DNA from 4 places in the Bacillus mesophilum genome. Region 3 is predicted to be linked to each of the others. Evidence: predicted binding sites of a transcription regulator. Region 3 holds the regulator's gene; each other region holds the start of a gene.
The links. The regulator Rex, encoded in region 3, represses fermentation and respiration genes when NADH is low (regulators of the CRP and FNR family bind a similar motif). The targets are predictions, from matches to a motif close to TTGTGAAATATTTCACAA.

Region 1: F7732_RS05920 (cytochrome c oxidase subunit 2A) is a predicted target of Rex. The motif match lies at 1,899-1,916, and genes of this name have one in related genera.
Region 2: F7732_RS17695 (cytochrome-c peroxidase) is a predicted target of Rex. The motif match lies at 1,738-1,755, and genes of this name have one in related genera.
Region 4: F7732_RS08840 (4Fe-4S dicluster domain-containing protein) is a predicted target of Rex. The motif match lies at 1,291-1,308, and genes of this name have one in related genera.

The regions. Positions count from the first base shown of each region.
Region 1 covers NZ_WBOT01000002.1:211,610-214,794, forward strand. The annotation lists gene F7732_RS05910 (nucleobase:cation symporter-2 family protein) at 1-854, opposite strand, end outside; gene F7732_RS05915 (xanthine phosphoribosyltransferase) at 851-1,447, opposite strand; purine riboswitch at 1,583-1,684, opposite strand; gene F7732_RS05920 (cytochrome c oxidase subunit 2A) at 2,066-2,215, shown strand; gene F7732_RS05925 (cytochrome c oxidase subunit II) at 2,239-2,718, shown strand; gene F7732_RS05930 (b(o/a)3-type cytochrome-c oxidase subunit 1) at 2,715-3,185, shown strand, end outside.
Region 2 covers NZ_WBOT01000006.1:191,838-195,022, reverse strand. The annotation lists gene F7732_RS17700 (DUF5068 domain-containing protein) at 244-1,500, opposite strand; gene F7732_RS17695 (cytochrome-c peroxidase) at 1,863-2,915, shown strand.
Region 3 covers NZ_WBOT01000009.1:4,862-8,046, reverse strand. The annotation lists gene F7732_RS19770 (CPBP family intramembrane glutamic endopeptidase) at 329-1,057, shown strand; gene F7732_RS19765 (YdiK family protein) at 1,054-1,260, shown strand; gene F7732_RS19760 (redox-sensing transcriptional repressor Rex) at 1,318-1,962, opposite strand; gene moaC (cyclic pyranopterin monophosphate synthase MoaC) at 1,987-2,472, opposite strand; gene F7732_RS19750 (ABC-F family ATP-binding cassette domain-containing protein) at 2,638-3,185, shown strand, end outside.
Region 4 covers NZ_WBOT01000002.1:787,186-790,370, forward strand. The annotation lists gene F7732_RS08835 (PucR family transcriptional regulator) at 1-1,099, opposite strand, end outside; gene F7732_RS08840 (4Fe-4S dicluster domain-containing protein) at 1,345-2,253, shown strand; gene F7732_RS08845 (twin-arginine translocase TatA/TatE family subunit) at 2,442-2,648, shown strand; gene pheT (phenylalanine--tRNA ligase subunit beta) at 2,721-3,185, opposite strand, start outside.

The DNA of each region.
Region 1 (3,185 bases), on a different contig from region 3:
GAATTGAACAATCCGCCAAGCACGATCGCCAAACCTTCAGCACGATATCCTCTTGCCAAATCCTTTTCATCCAGTTTTTCTTCACAAATATCTCCAAGTGCGAAGTAAACACCAGTTGATTCAACCAAGCTGACCATTGCGACTAAAATCATGGTTAAAATTGCAGATAGTTCAAAAGTTGGCATTCCGAAATAAAATGGTGCCGGGATATGAAGCAAGGAAGCTTCTCCTACCTCCGTAAAATCAACCATACCCATGAAAAATGCAGCCAGTGTGCCTGCTCCAAGTCCTAATAAGATAGAAATTGAACGGATAAAGCCTTTTGAAAATTTATATAAGATAATGATAAAGAGCAATGTCCCAAAAGCTAAACCAATATTTTCAAGAGATCCAAAATCTGCACTTCCTTCACCGCCAGCCATATTATTCATTGCAACAGGTATTAATGTAATTCCAATGATCGTTACAACTGAACCTGTTACAACTGGCGGAAAGAATCGTACGAGCTTTCCAAAAAAAGTAGAAATTAGTAAAACAAATATACCAGAAGCAATAATGGCTCCATAAATGGCGGATATTCCGTACTCGCCGCCGATGGTAATCATTGGAGCAACTGCTGTAAACGTACAGCCCAACACAACAGGCAGGCCTACGCCAAAGAACTTATTTTTCCAGACTTGTAGGATCGTTGCGACTCCGCACATTAGAATATCAATTGAAACAAGGTAGGTTAGCTGTTCTCCTGTTAAACCAAGCGCACCGCCAACAATAAGCGGGACAACGACTGCACCTGCATACATGGCAAGTACGTGCTGAATGCCTAATGATGCGATCTTAAATGAATTCTGTTTCATCGTGTCACTTCCTCCAATTCTTTATTTCTAAATGTGACTTCCCCATTATCAAGAGATTCAATGATTGCGAGAGATTCGATTCTAATTCCTGATTCACGCAATAATTTACCTCCATCCTGGAAACCTTTTTCAATGACAATCCCTACTCCTGCAACAACTGCATTTGCCTTTTTAACAATCTCAACAAGTCCCTCTGCAGCCTGACCATTAGCAAGAAAATCATCGATAATTAGAACTGTATCGTTATTTTGCAAAAACTTTTTTGAAACCGAAATTTCGTTTGTTTCCTGTTTAGTAAAAGAGTAAACGGACGAAGTAATCAAATCCTCAGTTAGAGTAAGTGACTTCTTTTTTCTTGCAAAAACGACCGGCACATTTAAATGCAATCCTGTCATAACAGATGGAGCAATACCAGAAGATTCAATCGTTAAAATTTTCGTTATGCCCGCATCTTTAAAACGGGATGCAAACTCTTTTCCAATATCCATCATCAAATGCGGATCTACTTGATGATTTAAAAAGCTGTCAACTTTCAGTACTGAACTTGATAATACCTTTCCTTCTGCTTCTATTTTTGCTTTAAGTCTCTCCATCGTTCTCCCCCTGTTGTCTATGTTTTTAAATGAAATCTGCCTAATAAAAAAACCTAAAAACAATTGCTTCACATGTTGAGTGAAGCAATGCCTTTAGGTTTTCATCGGAAAAGACAATAAAATAAGAGAGTTGTCTCTTATTTTCTGCTCACTCATAGTCGAATCCTTTACGGTGATTCGGTAGAAACTCGCAGGCCATATCCCTGCTATTATATGAATGATTCATTTTTAATTGTATTAACATTATAACATCGCAAATAAAGATTTCAATAGTAAATCCATTATTTTACGAACTTTATAGATTGAAAATAATCCGAATATTCGTGTTTATCATTATTTCAACTGTGATAATTATCATAGCGTTCTAATTTCCCGTGCTGTGTGCTCCTTTTTATCATATCTCGTTTCTGTTTTTCTTCTTCACATTTTATTCACAAATTAACGATCTGTATTGTGACATATATCACCGACCTATCAATTTTTCACCATAAACATAGTGAAAATACTACCAATGAACATTTTGTGAACTGGTAAAATCTATCTAGATTCTAACATTTACTCTTGTATGATGGAGTTGTAATCATTCATTTTTCAAAGCTTTGAAAGGAGTGGACAAAGGTGGCGAAGACGGAACTCAGGAAGAATGTAAAAACAGAAGTGGAAGATAGCTCTTCTCTTAAAGGAACGTTAGCTTCCGTTTTCTTGTTAGGTTTTTTCCTAATTGTTACATGGGTAGGTGTGTTCTTTTTATTTTTAGATCGTTTTTGATAATTTGAGAGGAGAAAATAGCCATGCATATGCATAAGTTTGAAAAAATTTGGCTAATTTTTGGAGTCAGTACATTGCTTTTCTTCCTAACAGTTTTAGGTGTAAGCGCATTCTATCTTGGAAACCAGCCTCCTAGCTGTTTGGCAACGATTGATCCTGAAAAGGTCGAAACACAGGCACCATTTAATGAACCAGGCTTGAAAAAAGTAGAAGGAAAAGCATGGGATTATGAGCTTGTCTTTGTTGCACAGGCATTTAACTATAATCCGGGGGATGTAGAAATTCCGCTTGGTGCCACAGTGAAAATTATCGCAACCACAAAGGATGTCATACACGGATTTGAAGTTGCTGGCACAAACATCAATATGATGCTAGAGCCAGGCTACATTAGTGAACATGTCACCACATTTGATAAGACAGGTGAATTCTTAATTCTTTGTAATGAATATTGTGGTGCAGGTCACCATTTAATGACTTCCAAAATCGAGGTGGTTGAATCATGATCAACTCAGCAGTCAAACTGAAAGTTGACCGCCGTGACGGCAAATTAGTTATGGCACAGATCTATGTTGCTTTTATTGCATTATTAATAGGAGGACTTGCAGGATTATTGCAGGTACTTGTTCGCTCAGGCAGATTCGAGCTGCCGGCAGGAATCGGTTATTATCAAATTTTAACAGTTCATGGTGTTGTATTGGGTCTCGTTTTAACAACCTTCTTTATTATGGGATTTATGCAGGCTTGTGTAAGTATAACAGCAGGAACATTTACAAATAAACAGCGAACCATCGCATGGATTGGTTTCTGGTTAATGACAATCGGAACAGTGATGGCTGCTGTTATGATTCTTCTAAATGAAGCAAGCGTGCTTTACACCTTCTACGCTCCGCTTCAGGCCCACTTCCTGTTTTATCTTGGATTAACATTAGTCGTAGTAGGAAGCTGGCTGGGAAGTGCAGCTATTATTATG
Region 2 (3,185 bases), on a different contig from region 3:
TTATAACTGCTTTAAAAGTTTATGAAACTATAAATATTTTATCATGGTGAGAATAGGAAATTACAGATCATTTGATGGAGAAAACTTTATAATAATATCTTCCCTAGAAGCAGTACAGGGTTTTCACTCGGGGTGTACATGACTTTTAAAATATCCCCTATGAATATAATCCTGGAAAGCTTGAACGGGAGTTTGGATAAAACAGAAAAACCCCAGGAAAATCTTCTGGGGTTTTTTAGCGCATTATTGGTGTGGATTTGGAAGTTCAAAGATGGCTTGCTCGCCTTTGAATGCTTTTTCGCCGCTTTCAAGATAAAATGGACCAAATTCCATCGTAAATTTTTTGTAGATGGAAAATTCATCTTTTCTGAATAAAAAGACATGATACTTCTCTCCAGCTTCTCCTGCAGCAATCTCTCGCGGGTCTCGTGGCTCAGCTTGTGCAACGTTTAAATATCTTGCTCTGCTGTCATCAACATCAAGCATCGTGCCTAAATTAGAAATATTAACTGCAGAATCGGACTGATTATCAATGTTCATTTTAACGGTTAGGGCAACAATTCCGCTGTCACCAAAATCAGTGAACATGGATGCATTTGCATCGGTCGGGACAACATCAGTGTATTGGACACCTTCAAGTGTTACTGTTACATCACCGATTTCCTTTGTCTCATTTATTCCTTCTTCTTCAAAGAGGATGGTCTTATCAGCCCAGTTATCTGTTGTGAGGCGATCCTGGTAAAGAGAAGGCTGATCAGCAACAGCTGAAGCCTGCTCACCAGCATAGACAAAATCATAGGCTGGTGAATTTTCAAGATTGCTGCCGGAGTAGTCCTTATTATCAGCTATTCCACCCTCAATAATATATTTAGGAGTTACAGTTTTCATTTTTTCAAATTCTGCTTCTGTTAAAATAAACGTTACCAAACCGGTTACCTTTTCGCCAGCTTCATATAAGCTAATTTCATCTTGATTCTTTCTGAGCTTTTGAATCTGCTGGTCTTCAGGTATTAAATTTTTGCTTTCAGAGTTAATATAATCTAACTCATTTTCGAGTTGGATTTTATGGAAGTTATTATAGTATAGGTTTTTATCTGTTGTATTTTCGAGTGTCACTTCTGCCGAAACAACATACCCATTTACTTCATCATTAAAATAAGAAGCGTAATCCTGATTCATATCTGTGATTTTAGTAATTTCATATTGATTCACGGAAATGTTAAAGCCATCTAAACTATGGGTATACTGTGGTGATTCGTTTTTATAGATGCTTTCAATAGTGCCTTCCGTTTCTTCTAAGAGCGGATTTAAAAATTCACTTGTCTGACTGCTTTCCTCAGCTTCTTCTTGTTCTGCCGGTTCAACTTCCTCTGTTTGTTCCGTCTTTACTGCTTCATCCGTTTCATTTGCTGCTGATGTTTCCTCATTGCTGCTATTTCCACATGCAGCTAAAAGTAGTGCTGATGATAAGATAGAAACTGCCAACATTTTCGTTTTCACTGTCTACACCTCGTTATGTAATTTTTTCCTGTTCATTATAAGGGAATTAATACACTTTTTTCAATTAAAATACATAAATAGTAAATTATTACTATAATAATAAAAACAAAATTATAATGAAAATAGGTAAAAAGAAATAACATCTTTTAAATATCGATTGATAGATAATAGGATCTTATGAAAATAACTTTGCAGTCTTTATAATGTAAACAAGTTGATTACAAGGCATAAGTTGATTTGTGATAAGTGTCACAAACTTTTCGGAAATGATTGCTAAATGATCATTCTTTTAGTTATATACTCAAATTGAAAAATAAAGATAGCGTTATCATTGGCAAATTGAAAAAGAGGGGGAGTAACTGATGAAATTAAGATATCCGTTATTCATATTTATGGTTCTTCTAATGCTCAGCGCGTGCAGCAATGAAAACGAGAATGCTGCAGCTCCTGAAAAAGACCAGCCTGAAACCGAAACAGCTGGTGTCGATAAAGAGTTAGAAAATGTAAAAGCGATGTTTGAGCCGTTAGGTGAAATGCCGATACCTGCTGATAATGAAATGACAGATGAAAAGGTTGAATTAGGAAAAACACTTTATTTTGATCCTAGATTGTCTGGAAATAATAAATTAAGCTGTATGACATGTCATGCTCCAGGTGCAGGTTATGGTGATGGACTTGGAACATTTATTGGGTTTGAAGGCGCACAAGGGAGCAGAAATAGCCCGACTATTATCAATTCGGGCTATTATCCTGAATACTTTTGGGACGGCAGAGCAGGAAGTCTGGAAGAACAGGCACTTGGACCGATACAATCTGAAGTGGAAATGAATCAGGACCTTGATGAACTTGTCATTGAGCTTAATGGTGTACCAACATATGTAGAACAATTTAACACTGTTTTTAATGATCCAATTAGTGCGAATAATATTGCGAAGGCAATCGCTGCATTTGAGCGTACCATTGTCATCTCAGATACAGCCTTTGATCGCTATTTACAGGGTCAGGAGGATGCTATTAGTGCAGATGCAAAAGAAGGCATGAAGCTTTTTGCCGGAAAAGCAAGCTGTATTACCTGCCATGCCGGTCCAATGCTCTCTGATTATAGCTATCACAATCTTGGGATGACAGGTGATGAAGGAAGATACGAGGTAACCAAAAACGAAGAAGATAAAGGGAAATTCCGTACGACAGGTTTAAGAGGTGTTGCTCATACGGCGCCATTTATGCATGACGGCAGCTTTGCCACTCTCGAAGATGTGGTAAATTATTATAACGACGGCGGAGGAGATCATGTAAACAAAAGTGATCTGATCAATCCATTAGGCTTAACGGATAAAGAAGTGCAGCAGCTTGTTGCTTTTATGGAAAGCTTAAGCGGTGATCTGCCTGAAGTTGAAACGCCTGAGATACCTTAAATGTTATTACTGGGAAAGTCGGAATTTATTTTCCGGCTTTTTTAATTGGAGAGTTCTCTTTAAAGTAAGGGCCAATGAATATTTCTTAAAAGTTGTGTGTGTCAGAGTTAGGGCGTGGGAGTAATCCTAAAAAACGTGTGGGTCAAAGTTTAGAGGAATAACTGCGGGCAAGTCATTCCCGAAAAGAGGGAAAGCCACAGATTTCAGGAATTACCCAAGGCGAGTCATTCCCGAAAAGAGGGGTAGGCAAAAATTTCAGGAATTACCACG
Region 3 (3,185 bases):
CCTCAATCATTATGTAGTGATTTATTTATTAGCACTCTATCGACTTGAGTGCTAACACATTTATTATATTAATAGTTCTGACTTTTATTTGCAAGCATGATGCTGTATTTTTCATAAAAAATTTTAGACTTTAAAAGGAAGTCTATTATTGCCTATGCCAGAGTCCAGAAAGATCCATTTCTGGCAACCTCTTCATTATATACATTCACATTCTTTTTATGCATAAAGGCTGTTCGGGGTAGCCTTCTATTTGAAAGAAGTCCCTCTTTATGAGTAAAATGGTTAAAAGAGCATATGCTTGATTCTATGTCATAAGGGAGATCATCATTTGAAAAAAGAATACTGGATTATTTTAATTGTGTATATTGCCATGCAGCTTTCCTCCATTGTCGGCTTGCCGCTTATGGTGTTTGGAAGTGAGCTTATAACTGGCACTAGAATGGATCAAGGTACGGCCGTGTCTTCTTGGCTTGTGATTAGCTTTTCTCTAGCCCTCATCATCATTCTTTTCCTGCTGCGAAAGGATATGAAAGTGGAGCGGAGTTTATCTGAGCAATCATCCGTTGTAAAATCGATCGCCTGGGCCATTGGCGGGGTGTTTTTAGCACTGATTGCACAGTCTGTTGCTGCAAATATTGAATATATGATTGGCATTGAAATGGGTTCAGAGAACACACAGCAAATCATGAGTATCATTGAAACGTCGTCAATTGTTATTCTTGTTGTGTCGATCATTGGACCGATTTTAGAAGAAATCATTTTCCGGAAGATTATTTTCGGCAGCCTGCATAAACGCTTTAACTTTTTCATATCAGCGCTCCTTAGCTCTGTCATCTTTGCGGCAGCACATACTGAATTTGAACATTTGCTTCTCTATTCAGCGATGGGGTTCACGTTTGCCTTTCTATATGTAAAAACAAAACGGATCCTTGTGCCGATCTTTGCTCACGTAGCCATGAATTCTCTTGTAGTCGTCATGCAGCTTAACATGGAAGAAATCGAAAAATGGCTGGAGGAAATGGAACATGTGGCAGCATTTATTGGAGGGTTACTATGAGAAGAACTCCTCTGTTTTCAGGCATCATTTATTTGATCCTTGGCATACTATTTGTCTACATCGCTATTCAAAGTCTTCAGCAAAACGGAGAGTGGGGATTCATGACAAACCTTCTCATTATCATTGCTACCTTTGACATTGGAGCTGGCCTCAAAATGATCAGCTTCCACTTTAAGCTTAAAAATCTTGAAAACAAAAAATGAGCCTGTATAAGGGCTCATTTTTATTTTGAACAAGACATGCTTTCCTGGAGGGATCTCCTACATATCTGCCGGGTAATGTTTTAAGAAATAAATTAATGATTGCAATTCCACGGCTAAGTCGATATGGTGAACCCTGATTGCTGGGGGCACAGTTAATCTAGCAGGAGTAAAGTTTAAAATTCCTTTTACTGTGCTTTGTGAAATTCTATCTGTAATCGTCTGAGCATGCTGAGAAGGTACAGTTAAGATCACAACTTGGATGTCATTTTCTTCAATGACCTTTTCAAGATCGTCCATATGATAAACGGATACATCCCCAATTTTTTGATTAACTTTATCGGGCGAAACATCGAAGCCCACTTCAATTTTTGTATTGTTGTTTTTTAAGAAATTATAGTTTAATAAAGCAGTCCCCAGATTACCAACACCAATTAAACCAACCTTTGTTACTTCATCTTGGTCGAGCGTTTTTCTAAAAAAGGACAGCAGGTAATTCACATTGTAGCCATAGCCTTTTTTTCCAAGTGCTCCAAAGTAAGAAAAATCCCTTCTGATCGTGGCAGAATCAACTTTTACAGCATCACTTAATTCCGCAGACGAAACCCGAAGCTTACCTGATGCATGCAGATTTTTTAAAAATCGATAATACAGCGGTAATCGCTTTGCAGTAGCCTGCGGAATTTTGGTTTGTTCTGTTGACATCATTGTACCTCCGTATTCTCCGTCCTACTCCGTTCTTTTAAAATCCCCATTTTTGCCGCCTGTTTTTTCTATTAAGTAGGTTTCCCCAATGATCATCCCTTTATCGACGGCCTTGCACATATCATATACAGTCAGCGCACAAGCTGAAGCAGCTGTTAACGCTTCCATTTCAACACCTGTGCTGCCTTTTGTTTTGGCAGTAGCCGTAATTTGCAGAATATGATCAGAATCTGTCAGCTTCCATTCAAAAGAAATGTCCACACTTGTAAGCATAATTGGGTGGCACATTGGAATAATGTCAGATGTTTTTTTACTTGCCATAATTCCGGCAACTTGTGCAACGGCTAATACGTCTCCTTTTTTCATACTGTTAGACGTAATCTTGTCGTATATGACCTCATTTACTTTTATACTTGAATGGGCAATAGCTGTGCGAACGGTTTCGGCTTTTTCGCCAATATCAACCATCTTAGCTCTGCCTTCTTCATTAAAATGCGTTAAATCTCCCATATACTAACACCTCACAACAGAATCATACACTATTTTAGGTGCATTTGTGTATAGTTTGTATTCATATTCACATATTTATTTGCAAATTTCTTCAAATAACGCCGGTTTATTGCCGAACCTCAGCGGAATACGATACACTTGTCTTATACTGCAGAGGTGAAAATCATGATACTATTACAAGTTAATCAGCTCAATAAAAGCTTTGGTGCTGATCCAATTTTAACGAATATAAAAATGGAAGTACAAACAAGAGACCGCATTGCGCTCGTTGGACGAAACGGAGCAGGCAAATCGACTTTATTAAAAATAATCGCTGGCCATATCTCTTATGACAGCGGGGAAATCATGAAGCCAAAGGAAGTTGAAATCGGCTATTTGGCGCAAAATACAGGACTTGAATCTGAGCTGACAATTTGGGATGAAATGCTGACCGTTTTTGCTTCTTTACAGCAGCAAGAAAAAGAATTGCGTTCATTAGAAGAAAAGATGTCTGATCCTAACGCAATGAGCAACGAAGAAATGTATAACCGCATTTTAAAAGAATATGATCGCCTTCAGGTCAGCTTTAAAGAGAATGGAGGCTACCAGTATGAAGCAGATATCCGCTCCATTTTACACGGCTTGAACTTTCATACCATAGGATATGATGCGAAAATATCATCCTTAAGCGGCGGACAGAAAACACGGCTTGCGCTCGGAAAGCTGCTCTTAAC
Region 4 (3,185 bases), on a different contig from region 3:
TGCGGTGCACATACATTCCTTCAGCTGTTTTGGTCAAATCAAATTGATTGGCAGCAAATACACTTAAAGAGCTCATTAAATCACTTTCATGATCCAGATCGTATTTTTCCAGCTCTCCCAGTGTATGTTCATAGTACTCTTTTAAATCATGTAAATCGTGATTATATAAGATTCTCTCCAGGCCAAGGCTGCTAAAAAACGGAACGGAAATATTCAATAGCAATCCCAGTTCATACGCCACCTTTGCCTCCTGGTAACTGCGGTGAATTTCTTCCGGCATCATTCTTCTCCTTCCGATCCCTGCAGCAATTCTTTCACTTAGATGATGGGATTTAGACAAATACATGATTAAGTAAACAAAATCCTTTATCTCTGAATGATGATCCGTTCCCCCTTCAGGGGACGAGGGATACATGAGGATAATTTCGCCTCGTTTCCTGATAGAGATCGGTCTTTGCCTGCGATCAAGCATGGCTTTTTCAATCATATAGAACAGCAAATCTATTAAATGCCGGTCATCTGAAAAATAGTCAAAATCTTTTAAGGAGAAAACGACTGCAGTATGGGCCAGCTGAAAATCCCATCCCCAAATCTGCCCGTACGAAATAATATCTTCTCTTTTTTTAATATTTCCATATAAGAGGTCATATAGAAAAACTTCCCGCAGCTTTTGTTTTTCCTGTTTCATTTTTAATGTATTTTGAAGTTCCTTGGAGCAAAGCATTGATGCAAACTGGAGGATTTCTTTTAGTTCAAGAGGAAATCTACTTCTATCATTCACCGCAATTACATATCCCCGAACACGCCCATCGACATGAATTTCCATACATACCCCTTTAATAAGCTCCTCTCCTGCAGATATAACACATGATACAGGTTCCTGAACTTCTTGATTTAGACCATTTATTGCAGTTTCAATGTATTCTATTTTTGTACCTTCTTTATCCCAGGCAGATACGATTTGATTTAAAAGAGGATCAGCGATCAGAATAGGGATTGATAAAATATCTGCTAACTCCTGGGCGATCCCTTCCATTCCCTTTTGCGAGGAAACTAATAATCTTTGCAAATAGTCTGGAACTGAAAAATTTATTTCCATTAAATTCAATTCCTTTCTAAGCTCGAAATATCCATTACATTCATCTTATAAGAATAAACGCCTATTCACAATGGATGTCACAACACCGTAAAAATTCATTGGCTTATCGTACAAAAAAAAGAGTAAATTTTCGTGCATAGAAGATATATCACTCCCAAGTTTCATGATTTATAATATAGTCATGAATCTGATTGTGAAATGAATCACAAATTATGTTTGTAATAAAAAGGAAAGGAGCGGCTTTGATGGGTCTATTCGATCGGTGGATGGAAAGCTTGGATTATGAGTTCGAAATTTTAAAATCGTGCAGCCGTTATCAAAGTCCTTTTTCAAGCTGCACAAAGTGTTTAGATTCCTGCGAGATAAACGCCATTGTTTTAAAAGATGGAAAACCAGTTATCCAATCTGATCAATGCACTGAATGCGGCGATTGCATTGCAGAATGCCCTGTTCAGGCTGTAGAGGGTTTTTATCCAAAAAGACACATAATAGAGCATCATGTATTCATTGCAGAGGAGAAACCTCCCTCAGTAAAAGAAATGCTTGGATATTATCAAACAGGAGTGACATCTGTTTACTTTCACAATAAAGAACTTAGCGAAGAGTGGAAGAGATTTCTCAATGAAATCAACAGCAAGTTAGCACAACTTAATGAAGAGGCATTAGTGATACAATTCGAAATACAAAAGCAAGACGAAAAAATGACACGGCGTGAAATCTTTTCTTTTTGGAAAAAAGGAGCAGCTTCGACAGTCAGACAAATGGCTCCAGCAAAATGGCGCTTTAATCATCAGAATTTGGAGCTTGCCCATTATTTTAGAGAGTATCAATTTAAAGAGATCGAGCTGGATGAGTCAAAATGCACCTTATGTAAAGCATGTGAAATGCTTTGCAGAAAAAACTGTTTTCATTTTTCAGAGACTGAGCTTACCATCACCGCGCAAACTTGCACAGGGTGCATGCTCTGTGCAGATATTTGCCAGGAAAAAGCAATCATTATAACAGATAATATTCAGAGAGCCAGCACTCGTATACACCACCTCTATCAAAGGGAGTGTTCCTCCTGTCACGCTGCGTTTACATCAGCGTCCCATGTGGAAGAGGAATGTGTACGCTGTAAAAAAATGAAACAGTATGGCTCCTTCTTGAGATAAGCGGCAGTGATATGCGCCATTTGATAGGTAAACGCTCGAATTTAATAGGAAATGCAACTATTTTAATGGAAAAATGCTTTTTTTAAATTGGAAGTTCATTTCATTTGATAGAAAAGCTTAACCTTCCTGCCCTCTTTCAGCATAATAGCAGGAATTTGCAGACCAATTATAAGTAAGGAAGTGTTTTAATGTTATCAAACATTGGAATTCCAGGATTAATTTTAGTTTTAGTGCTTGCGCTAATCATTTTTGGACCGAAGAAACTCCCTGAAATCGGCCGTGCCATGGGCCAAACATTGAAAGAGTTTAAAAGCTCTACAAAAGGGATGCTCGAGGATAATAGCCAAAGTGAAGATGAAAAGAAGAAAATCGATGACACCGTTAAAGATATTTAAGCTGTAATTCACCACAATAATAAAAAGCCAAGAATGCAGACATCGCATTCTTGGCTTTTTTAAATAACTGAATTAACCCCTTAGGACTGCACCAGCTTTTTCTTCCAGTGCCTCTAGCACCTTAGTATGTGCTTTAACCACTTCTTCATCTGTTAATGTTTTTTCAGGATCAAAGTATTTTAATGAGAATGCAATGGACTTCTTCCCTGCTTCCATTCGCTCTCCTTCATAAAGGTCAAAAACAGATACTTCTTTTAACAGGGTGCCTCCTGCTTCCTTAATAATGGATTGCAAATGTCCAGAAGACACTTCCTGATCCGCTACTAAGGCGATATCTCTTGTAATAGAAGGGAATCTAGGAATCGCTTCGTAAACAAGCGGTGCTGTTTCTGCTAGAAGAGACTCTAGTGATAATTCAAAAACATACGTTGCTTTTAAATCCAGTTCCTTTTCAACTGTTGGATGAACTTGCCCAATATAACCGCAAGCTTTGCCGTCTATCAGCACTTCAGCTGTTCTGCCTGGATGCAGGCCATC